2 regions of the Virgibacillus saliphilus genome follow, and region 2 is predicted to be linked to the other one. Evidence: predicted binding sites of a transcription regulator. Region 2 holds the regulator's gene; the other holds the start of a gene.

What was found. The regulator NrdR, encoded in region 2, represses ribonucleotide reductase genes. The targets are predictions, from matches to a motif close to AACACNATATATNGTGTT.
Region 1: the regulator NrdR is predicted to act here: its motif matches at 2,045-2,062, upstream of nrdD (anaerobic ribonucleoside-triphosphate reductase).

What each region holds. Positions count from the first base shown of each region.
Region 1 is NZ_JAGYHC010000001.1:977,118-982,863, reverse strand. It holds gene KFZ56_RS05020 (YolD-like family protein) at 239-457, shown strand; gene KFZ56_RS05015 (cysteine hydrolase family protein) at 835-1,389, opposite strand; gene KFZ56_RS05010 (Lrp/AsnC family transcriptional regulator) at 1,509-1,928, shown strand; gene nrdD (anaerobic ribonucleoside-triphosphate reductase) at 2,118-4,061, shown strand; gene KFZ56_RS05000 (4Fe-4S cluster-binding domain-containing protein) at 4,082-4,747, shown strand; gene KFZ56_RS04995 (cell wall hydrolase) at 4,825-5,259, shown strand; gene KFZ56_RS04990 (helix-turn-helix domain-containing protein) at 5,636-5,746, opposite strand, start outside.
Region 2 is NZ_JAGYHC010000001.1:1,875,626-1,881,371, forward strand. It holds gene KFZ56_RS08975 (S8 family peptidase) at 1-475, opposite strand, end outside; gene KFZ56_RS08980 (cytosolic protein) at 955-1,350, shown strand; gene nrdR (transcriptional regulator NrdR) at 1,375-1,839, shown strand; gene KFZ56_RS08990 (replication initiation and membrane attachment family protein) at 1,868-3,226, shown strand; gene dnaI (primosomal protein DnaI) at 3,231-4,157, shown strand; gene ytxC (sporulation protein YtxC) at 4,293-4,925, shown strand; gene ytxC (sporulation protein YtxC) at 4,874-5,149, shown strand; gene thrS (threonine--tRNA ligase) at 5,493-5,746, shown strand, end outside.

The DNA of each region.
Region 1 (5,746 bases), 900 kb from region 2:
AATAATTAAGATAATCTACCAATTACTTCAATTGTTCTGTCTGAGGAAGAAGAATTTTTAAAAAGTTAATTTATCAATAAATACAGTGGACGGGAGCGTACTGCCCACCTTACTTCAGTTGAATAGACGTTTTTGCCCATGCAAAAAGCACCTCCGAATAGTATTTTAATGATTATACCATTTCGAAGGTGTTTTTTATTGTCCCATTTAATTAGGTTAGTCTAAAAATAAACCTATTTTGGATGAGCATCAATTAGAACATAATGGTTACGAGTTACTGCAGGCTGCTAAAGAAAATAAGCGAGTATGGATTAAATATTTTAAAGATCATGATTTTCATGAAATTATAGGATATGTAGAACCACTTGGATTAGAGGATACCATTATCAAATGTAATAATGAAGATGGTACTACTAGTATTCATTATAAATGGCTAATACATGTCGATATGCAATAAAAATTTTATGTATCAAAACTTAAGAAATCCTTTTATAGTTGGTATTGAGGTGGTGAGTGATTTAAATCCCCCACCTCCCCTTTTTGACTATAGTTGTGAAAAACTTAATAACTCAACTTTCGCAGAGTGAAAGTTGAGTTAATTATTTATATTCTTTTATAGATGGCTATCTTTCAAGTTCACCTTCATTATTATACTTCGTATTATCTTCTTTTAAATTTCTTTCCGCATGAAAATTAAATTCATTATTATCTAGCCAATGAACACAAGTCTCTAAATCTTTAAATTCTTCAACGTAAGGTTCACTTATAGTATTGTCGATTCGTAATAAATCCCCATCTAGAAATAGGTGGGGATTTATTGACGCTTACATTTAATTAATTGCCTTGTTGCAAAAATTCTTCGGTCGAAGTGACATTGGCATACATGCCATCAAGTGCACCAATAAACGCATCATGAACCTGTTCTGCTGGGACTCTCCTTTCTTGATAAGCTAATTCCCTAGTCGCACATGCATCTTCAATGACTGTCGTTTCAAAACCAAGATCAACTGCAGCCCTAACTGTAGCATCAATACACATATGCGTCATCATACCTACAACGATTACGTTGTCTACACCTTTTTCTCTTAACCTGCTTTCTAAATCCGTCTTCAAAAAGCTGTTAGGGAAATTTTTTACGATTTTATTTTCGTGTTCTAATGGCTGAACCGTTTCATGTATTTCAGCGCCCGCTGTATTTGGAAGGAAGAATCCTAAATCCGGACTACCTGCGATATGCTGAACATGAAAAATATTATCTTTGTTGTTTTTTCTAAACCAATCAATAACTTGAACAGCGTTAGCGGCTGCCTTATCAGGGTTGCTTAGCTCCATCTTTCCATTAGGAAAATAGTCGTTTTGGATATCGACTACGATTAAAGCTGTACGCATTTTTCCACCTCATTTATGAATTTTTGTTACACTATAATCATAAATCATAGATTGATTTCTATCGATACGTTGATGAAACACATTTATATCAAATATTTTCATGGCGAAAGGAATTTATTATGAAACTTGATAACATTGATTTTCAGATCCTGCAATTGCTTTCCGAAAACTCGCGGATACAATGGAAAGACTTAGGTGAACAAATTCATATGACGGGGCAAGCAGTAGGAAACCGTATAAAAAAGCTGGAAGAAAGTGGTGTCATTCAAGCGTACTCTATCATAATAGATGAAATGAAATTAGGATTGACTTATACAGCGTTTGTCATCATTTATATGAAAACAGCAAACCATGATCCATTTTTACATTTTATTCAGGAACGAAAAGAGATAGTTGAAGCTCACCGCGTATCGGGAGAGGGATGTTATCATATGAAAGTGAAAGTGAACACGCAAGAACAATTGAATCTTTTTCTTCATGAAATACTCCATTTTGGAAACTACTCCTTATATCTATCCATACAAGGGATTAAGCAATAAATCTATTGAATAAATGTCACTTCGCTTACGCAGAGCGAGAATGATCCTATACAAGGAACATTACCAACGTCTCTCCTTCTTATAAAATCAATATACAGTGACTAACATCACTGCCGTATACTATATGTTGTGTTAAGGTGATTTGGATTAGCAAAAAGATAGTAATACGTTTAAAGGAGAGATTTGGGCATGTTCCAATCAACAAACGACATTATCGCCAAGTTTACATCGCAACAAGAAAACAAGCAAACAGATTACCTTAGGCATGAAAATAGTAATTATGTTTATTCCTTATCCCTGTTAAGGCATAATTTAACCAATCATGCAGAGGAGGAATTTCTTTTTCACCATATTCTTCCACCAACAATAAAAGAATTATATGATGAGGGCATTGTCTACGTACATGACAAGCAGCTTGCACCGTATTGTGTATCCATTAGCTGTATGGACATTGCTACAAAAGGGATACCATCACTGGCAAAAAATATGATCTCTTCCAAGCCAACGAAGCGATTTTCAACATTATTACGGCATTTTAGTAATGTGGTTACATTAATATCACAACAAGTCTCAGGCGCAGTCATGCTAGCACAACTATCAACCATTGCTGCTTCTTATTTGTTTGATGAGGAAAGTCGTGGTATGACGTACACCGATGAAGAACTCGTCGAACTGTTTCAAAGTCTTATCTGGGAACTAAATATGCCGCTTCGATCTGGGGCTCAAAGCAGCTTTTCGAATATTACATTAGAGTTCGGGAAACCTTCTGAAGAAATAAAGGATCAATATATCGTTATCGGAGGCGAGGGACGGAATATACAATATCAGGATATTCCAGCAGCTTACTTTGACCGTATCAACCAAGCTATTATTGATGTGATGAAAAACGGAACAGGTAGTGAAGGGATTCCGTTTACTTTCCCATTATTAACCGTGCAAATTGACGATGATTTTAATTACCAAAACCCATTATTTATCGAGCTATTGGATAAAATGTATCATTGGGGCGGCGTATATTTTGAGAACTTTAAACGAAAGCCGTTTGAAGATCCCTATTACAAAGCGTTAAATCCGCTCATTCAAGCCAAAGATCCGGAAGTGAGCAGAAGCCTCTGTTGCAGGTTGCAAATCAACTTGGAGACATTATCTAAAGCCGGCGGTGGTGTTTTTGGATCATCAACAGGTTCCACCGGGGCGGTGCAGGTGCTTAATTTAAATATGAATCGAGTGCTTTTGGAATTTGGACATGACTTGGATCTCGTTAAAGATAAGATACATGCGTACATGGAAGTGATGCAGGAAGCACACATGGAAAAAAGGAAGTGGATTGAACAAAACAAGGAATTATACCCAACTTTCTTCGCCTTTAATAAAAACTTGAAAAACTATTTTAATGTGTTCGCCCTTACTGGTATGCATGAAGGCCTCATCAACTTGGGGTATAAAGATGGAATCAAAGATAAAGATGGGAAAATGATTGCGCATGAATTGATGCAATACATGACAGAGATTGTAAATGCATTTATCGTGCGCGATAAAGTGGCATGCGGAATTGAGTATGCCCCTGCTGAAAACGCCGCCATCAAACTTGCACGCCATGATCTGAAATGGGCAAAAGCCAGAAATCGGGATATCTTTGTACAAGGAGAAGGAGAAAACCCATACTTGACCAGCGGCTGCATGACACCTTATTCAGAAGAAGACTTCCTGGAACAACTGGAAAACAGTGCTGAATTCCAAGGCTATGCTACATCCGGTAGTGTCTTACATCATTTCCTCGAGGAAAAAATAAAACCCGAAAATATAGCAACCTATTTGGATAATATTTTTGAAAAACCGATTAATTATATTACATTGACTCCAACCATTACGTCTTGTATGAGTTGTGGCCAGAAAATTGTTGCGAAAGATGCCAAAAGTATTCAGCATTGCCCTGTCTGTGAATCTAAAGACATTGCAACGTTCAGTAGGGTTATTGGTTATTTGAAAATGATTTCCAGGAACAACATCCAGATAGATGATAAAGGGTATTATGAAGGCAAATATAATTTCTGGTCGAAAGCACGAAGACATGATTGGGCCATGAGGAACCGATTAAATGAAGACTCATTGAAGGAGGTTGTTCACCGCTAATTAGCGGTGAACCCATCACCATGAAACTATACAATACCTTTATTCGGACATTTACCGACTTACCTAATCATACGACCTTATTGATTCATTCATTGTCCGGCTGTCCCCTTCATTGCTTCGGCTGTCACAATTATGATGAGATTGTCGCGAACACACCGAAGACGTATAAGACCCCAGATGATTTGTATGATTATTTGGAGAAAAGCGGGTTTTTATTTGATGCTATTATGTTCAGCGGCGGTGAATTTCTGATTAACCCATTCGATGACGTGCGTGATCTATTGCAAGAAGTGCGCGCCCGTTTTGATGGAAAGCTAATTGTAACAACGTGTGGCATGTATTATCAAAAGTTGGATACCTTATACGAAGAAAACCTCGTTGATGGTGTCCATATCGACATGAAGCTGCCCTACCATATGTTAGATGTAAAAGATGATGCGCAAATTTATAAAGATATTATGGGAATCACACCAAATCAAAAACTTGTGGCGCAATTAATCGCAAGTGTTGATACAGTGATTAAGCATAACACCATCTTCGATCAAGTTCGAACAGTAAGATATCCATTACTGGATGAGGCATTTTTTACAGCGATTCGCCAGTTTGTAGAAGAAAGAAAAGCCCATCATAATAGCATTGTTCCTTACTTTCTCAATGAGTTTGTTTCTCCAGGGCTTTCATCATAAACGCATCCTTCATTTGTTCGTTTAAACGGCGCACGCTTATATAGGCTGTTTGCATACACTGTTTTTGGGGTGAGAAAATGCCAAGAGTACAATACAATAATTCAGACGTTGCCTTAATGGCAAGAATGATGCGAGCGGAAGCCGAGGGCGAAGGAAAACAAGGAATGATGTACGTCGGAAATGTCATTGTTAATCGTAGCATAGCAGATTGTTTAGACTTTGCCGATGTAAGATCCATTCGGGATGTCATTTATCAGGTTCAAGGAGGAAATTATTCATTTGAAGCTGTCCAAAAAGGGAATGTATTTTATCAACGAGCACGAAATGCTGAGAAAAGATTAGCAGAAAAGAATTTGAATTTTTGGAGAGAACACCCGGCGAAATATGCCCTTTGGTATTTCAATCCATATGCTCCATGCCCTCCAACATGGTACGGTCAACCTTTTTCGGGACAATATAAAAATCATTGCTATTATGAGCCGGCTCCCGGGACGTGTGAAAGTGTTTATTAAGCTATGTGAATCCTGAAAAAAGGATGCGAAATGGACTCGCGTTTAGATGAATAACGTACGTTTTAGATAACAATCCAAAATGATTCAAAGCCCTTCGACAAACAGGTTTTATGCGCTATATATCGAAGGGCTTTTTTTGTTCAAAATAGACATGGATATTGATTCAACTAAATTTGTGTAACATTTATTGTTTTAGAGCTTAATTAGTGGGTATTTTTGACAATCTTAACTTATCCCTTAAATAAAAGACGATTTGCACGACAATAGCAATACTAAGCAGAACGGCGATAATAATACTTAAATGCTTCAAATCCGAGGAGAATCCCCAGAGCTGCGTGACTAAAGATAAAAGCACTACATCTGTAAAATCATGTTCTTATTGATGATAACCAAAAGTTCTTTCCATTACTTGTAGTAAGAACTTTTTATCATCATGCGTTAATAAATACTCGTTATAGTACAGATCTTCATTATCATGTAACAAAGC
Region 2 (5,746 bases):
CAATAATTCTATTATCGGGTTCCGTTAAATCTGCATGGGGATAGATTCCAGTATCAATGACAGCAACAGTTACACCGTTTCCGGTAAAGTCATGATGCTCTTGTACATCAACAGCTCCGATTTGTCTGCTTGCAATGTCCAGAAAGCATGTTACTTCACGGTCATAGAATATCCGATCAACTGCCTCATGATCCTTAATCTGTTTGATCATTTGCGGCGTTAACTTCCCGCCAACGGTTCCGTGGAATCGTAAGTCTTTGTCTAATTTACTGCGACTATCTTTTTGACAGGTATTCAGGAGATCGTCTCTTATAGCTTTGTCCGAATTCTTGTTAACGTAAACAATGACAGGTATATCATCAGTATTGCTGATTGCGTAAGGATCTTGTTTTCTTTTAACACGTAATTGTTCCACTAAACCTGGATCTAGTTTTCGACCAGCTTCTTCATACCATATTCTTTTTCTGTTACTCATTTTTTGCCTCCTCAGGATTTTAGTTTTAAAACCTACTAGCATTGGCAACAGTGGCACTAGAACAACGTGAGATCACCCCCTCTACTAGTTTTATAATTTAAACTATGTTTTTTCTTGGTAAAGAGAGTGAGTATCCTATCTAATTTGATCTAATAGGGGCTTGTCCTTTAATAAAAGCATAGCAGGGTAATAGAGAGTGGACAATCCATCTAAATAACTAACTTTTATGAATATATATATTATTTTGATACAAAAGTCTGAAGGAGAAGAGGCACATCACTATCGGTTTGCTTTGTCAGTATGTTTCGTTCAACTTCCTGAAATTTACAGAAGGAATTATTCTTGCATGAATATGGTAATAACTATTTAAAATAGGGGAAGTAGAATACAATATCCTTGAATAGGAAGACTTCTTTCGGAAGTTCTGTTAAAATAAAGTAATATACATATTACGATAACTTCGATTTGGGGTGGAGAGAATGTCATTTCGCAGTACAATTAATACGTATTTTAATAATCACGCAGAAACAAGCGAGAATCATGAGAATACATCACTTCAGACACATTATTATAAGACAACCAAAGATACAGGAATGCAAATGTTGGAGAATTTATTCATCCATTCTGATGGATATGAAATTAATTCCATTTCTAAAGAGCACGGTGAAATCAGTGTGCTTATGAAAAAGGGGAAGAAGGCATTTATTGTTGCTACAGTGATTATGGTTAGGCCGTATTATACAGCGATTGACTTTTCTGTGACAACGGAATCTGTTCTTCCTTTTGACTTCGGCTATAGTACAAAAGTGATCCAACAATTATATCAATGGATTAATAAAGATCTGTCATTAATCACGACAAGAGAAACGAGTTAATAATGAAAAACGGAGGCGTGCGAAATGAGATGTTCCAATTGCAACAATAAAAATACAAGAGTGCTCGATTCACGTCCGATTGAAGAAGGGGAATCCATACGCAGACGAAGGGAATGCGAAAATTGTGGTTTTCGATTTACGACGTTTGAACGGATTGAAGAAGTCCCCCTAATTGTGGTAAAAAAGGATGGGAATAGGCAAGTATTTAGCAGGGAAAAGCTGGTTCGGGGCTTAATCCGAGCCTGTGAAAAACGTCCAATTCCCCTTGATAAAATGGAGGAAATAGCCTCTTCTGTTGAAAAAGAACTTCGTAATGACGGTATTTCTGAAGTGGACAGCAATGAAATTGGTGAAATGGTGATGGACAGGCTATCCAAAGTTGATGAAGTGGCATATGTTCGTTTCGCCTCTGTCTATCGTCAATTTAAAGATATCAGTGTCTTTCTCGATGAATTGAAGGATTTAATCAATGCAGATAAAAAATCCTGATGTACCACAAAGAGGGAGAGTAAGAATAATGCATTTTATTGGAAAAATTTTGCCTGTGGAAGGATATTATGTTGTATTAAAAACGTATTTACCTGTTGACTACGGGAAATCATTAACTCATTTGTATCAACCGCTTATTGGTACTCACGCAGTTACGTTATATCAAACACTTCTGCATGACATGGAGTTGCAACGGGAAAGGGAAGCCCAAACGCATCATACATTAATGAATTATTTAAATATACCATTGGATGAGATCTACCAGGCAAGGTTAAAGCTTGAAGCCATTGGACTGTTAAAAACATATAAACAAAATACAGAAACAACCAATATGTACACGTACGAGTTGCAAAGTCCATTTGCGCCAAAGGATTTTTTCAAGGATGCAATGCTTACGCAGCTCTTATTTCATCATATTGGTGACGCTAAGTTTAAAGAGTTGAAGAACCATTACGTAACAACACCAAAAAGACAGATCGGAACAGATATAACAGCATCTTTCCATGATGTATTTCAAACGTTTGAGCCTTCCCTTGGGACAGTTGGAGTATCTTCAAATGAAGAAAAGCCGGCGACGTCAGAGCAAAAAACAGACTTTTCCTGGATAGAAATGATGTTAAAACAGCGGATGATCCCTGTGGGCAAAGTCTTAACACCAGAAAACAAAAAATTGATTTCTCAAATGATGCAATTGTATGATTTATATGCGCATGAAATAGATAAAAGTGTATTATGGGCATTAACTTCAGATAATAGGCTGGACGCAGAAGAATTTAAAACAGCCTGTCATGATCTGTTTAAACAAAAATATAATGATACACCCATCCAATTAAAAAATAAGGCTGTATCTAGTCAACATGAAACAACAAAGAAACCTGAAACAAAAGAGGACCAGCTTATCCACGAATTAGAAATAATCTCTCCGAAGCAATTACTGGAAGACCTCTCAAGTGGTAACCATGCTTCTGAACAGGATATGAGGGTTATACGTGGTGTAATGACAACACAAGGACTGCCTTCTCCTGTTATGAATGTATTGATTCATTATGTGTTATTGCAGTCAAACATGAAGCTATCCAAAGCATATCTGGAGAAGATTGCAAGTCACTGGTCCAGAGCTAATTTAAAAACAGCGAAAGAAGCCATGGCTTTCGCCAAAAAAGAAAAAGATAGATATCAAAAAGGTGCAGCTTCTAAATCCAAGTCAACCTATAGAAAAGCCGAATCAAATGAAGTTGTCCCGGATTGGTTTAAAGAAAGAAAGAATAAGAATCGTAAACAACAACCAGATACGAATAATATAGACACGACAAAAGAGCAAGAAGAAGTTGCTGCCATGCTACGTCAGTATTCAAGCAGAAACAAAAATAATCACATCCAAGGATGATAATATGGAACCAGTACAATCTACATTGAGAAAATGGATGCAGGAAAATAAGCATTTCAAAGAAAATTATACAAAAGTTAAACAGGAAGTGTTAAGTGACCCTGAAATTAAGGATTTTATAGCAAAACATCCGCAATTAACCCAACTGGAAATGGAGAAAAGTCTGATTAAACTATATGAATACAAGACACAATCCAAACAATGTGACCATTGTTCCTCATTTGGCGGATGTATAAATATGATTCAAGGGTATTCGCCTATTTTACATGTTGAAAATAATGAAATTCGTCTCTCGTATGAAAAATGCCATAATCGGATTGCATATGAAAAGCAAATCGAGCAGCAAAATTTGATTCAAAGTTTATATATGCCAAGAGAGATCTTGGATGCAACGATTGATGATATTGACAATGATGTTGAAAGAGTTCGTGCGATTCGTGAATTGATTTACTTTGTCGAGCAAGCAAAATCCGATTTGCCTAAAAAAGGAATCTATTTTCATGGTCCGTTTGGTGTTGGAAAAACGTATTTTTTAGGAGCTCTTGCCAATAAATTAAAAGAATACCACATTTCATCAACATTAATTTATATGCCGGAATTTGTTCGGGAAATGAAAGCGTCCATGAAAGATGATTCTATCAATGAGAAAATAGAACTTTTTAAGAAAGCAGACGTGTTGATGTTGGATGATATCGGTGCGGAAATGCAATCTGCCTGGTTTCGTGATGAAATACTGGGGTCTATACTGCAATATCGAATGATGGAAAAGCTACCGGTATTCTTCACTTCAAATTATGACTTGGATCAATTGGAAAGTCAGTTGGCGGCAACGCGTTCGGGTGTCGAAACGGTAAAAGCAGGTAGAATTATTGAACGAATTAAACAGGTTAGTAAATCGGTTGAAATCATTGGAGAGAATCGCAGAGAATAAAATGGAGAAAAGGTGGTAGACAGGATATCCTGTCTACCACCTTTTCTTACTTTAACTAGTTTCAATGGTTTATACATGTTTTCAATTATCCGTCCATATAATGTAACAGTTTGGTGTTGGGTGAGGGTGATTGTATTGCTTGAAATTTATTTTGAATCAGATAAGGAAGTAATTCGTTTTTGTGAACAGTTATTCAGTTACAATAAGCAAATTGAATTACACTGGAAAACGAACAAAGATTGGGGGAATCATTTACAATTAGAAAATAAGTTACCTGAAAATGAATTGATTGAGACTATAGCACAATCAATGACGGATGTTTTTATTGCGCACCGTTTAAGGAACATGATAGAAAGTACCATTAAAAGGATTTATTATTATACCAATAGTGATGAAATCGAACGGATTTTGGATTTGACAGAATGGATTTTTGCGGGAGAAAATGCCGATAGTCTGCAAGTAAGAAATACAGAAGACCCAAGTCAAATATTAAAATCCTTATTTAGCGCATCAATAAAAAACGAAACAACAATCCATTATGATTCCATCATACAATTTCGTTTGAAAGATTTTAGAAATCAACTTATTCACTATGTGGGACTTGCTATTGATGAATTTAAGCGGGAGGAAGATCATCAGGCTTTTGTGAATATGCTTCGTGAATACATTGTAAAAAAGATCCGAGCTTTGATACGATTCATGTATTACAGGGGAATATGTTTACTTTTTATAAACATAATGGTAAACAAATTTCAACAATGGAGTTAAGAAGTCTTATGAAAAGCGAACCACTCTATATAGTTGGATTGGACGAAGATGAATTAAATTTGGCGCCGCTTGTTGCTATGGCACCGAAAAAAATCAAAATGTATGGGGATGACCCATCTGAGCCGAAGACATTAACAGTCATTAATGTTTTTCAGGAAAAAGTAGATTTCAAAGCCTATCATCATTTTCCATTTCAACATTTGTTAAAAAAACAACAGAAATAGGCTTGATTTTATAATTATAAACGGCTATAATACAGGTTATATATCATGTAGGTAAAAGGTAAAGACGAGGATACGATTATTTTATCTTTGTATAGAAAAGAGAAGGAAGCCAGCGGCTGAAAGCTTCCACTATGCATACAAATAATTACCGCCTTCGAACCCTGCTATGGAAATGTCAGTAAATAGTGGCGTATTATCTGCGTTAAAGATTGATGAAGCCATCAAATGATGGAAAATAGGGTGGAACCACGACGTCTCAGGCGCTCGTCCCTTTGCGTAACTTGCAGAGGGATGGGCGTCTTTTTAACGTCTAAAAGATATATTATATGAAGGAGCGATTACTATGGCAGCAGAAATTTCAATTACATTTCCGGACAGGACAGTGAAACAATTCCCGTCAGGTACAACTGGGGAAGAAATTGCAGCTTCGATTTCTTCAGGTTTAAAGAAACAGGCAATAGCGATTAAGCTGGATGATGAACGCGTTGATTTAAAACGTGAATTGCATCATGGTGGAAAGATTGAAATTATAACGTATAAAGATCAGGAAGGTATAGAGGTGATGCGTCATTCTACGGCACACCTAATGGCTCATGC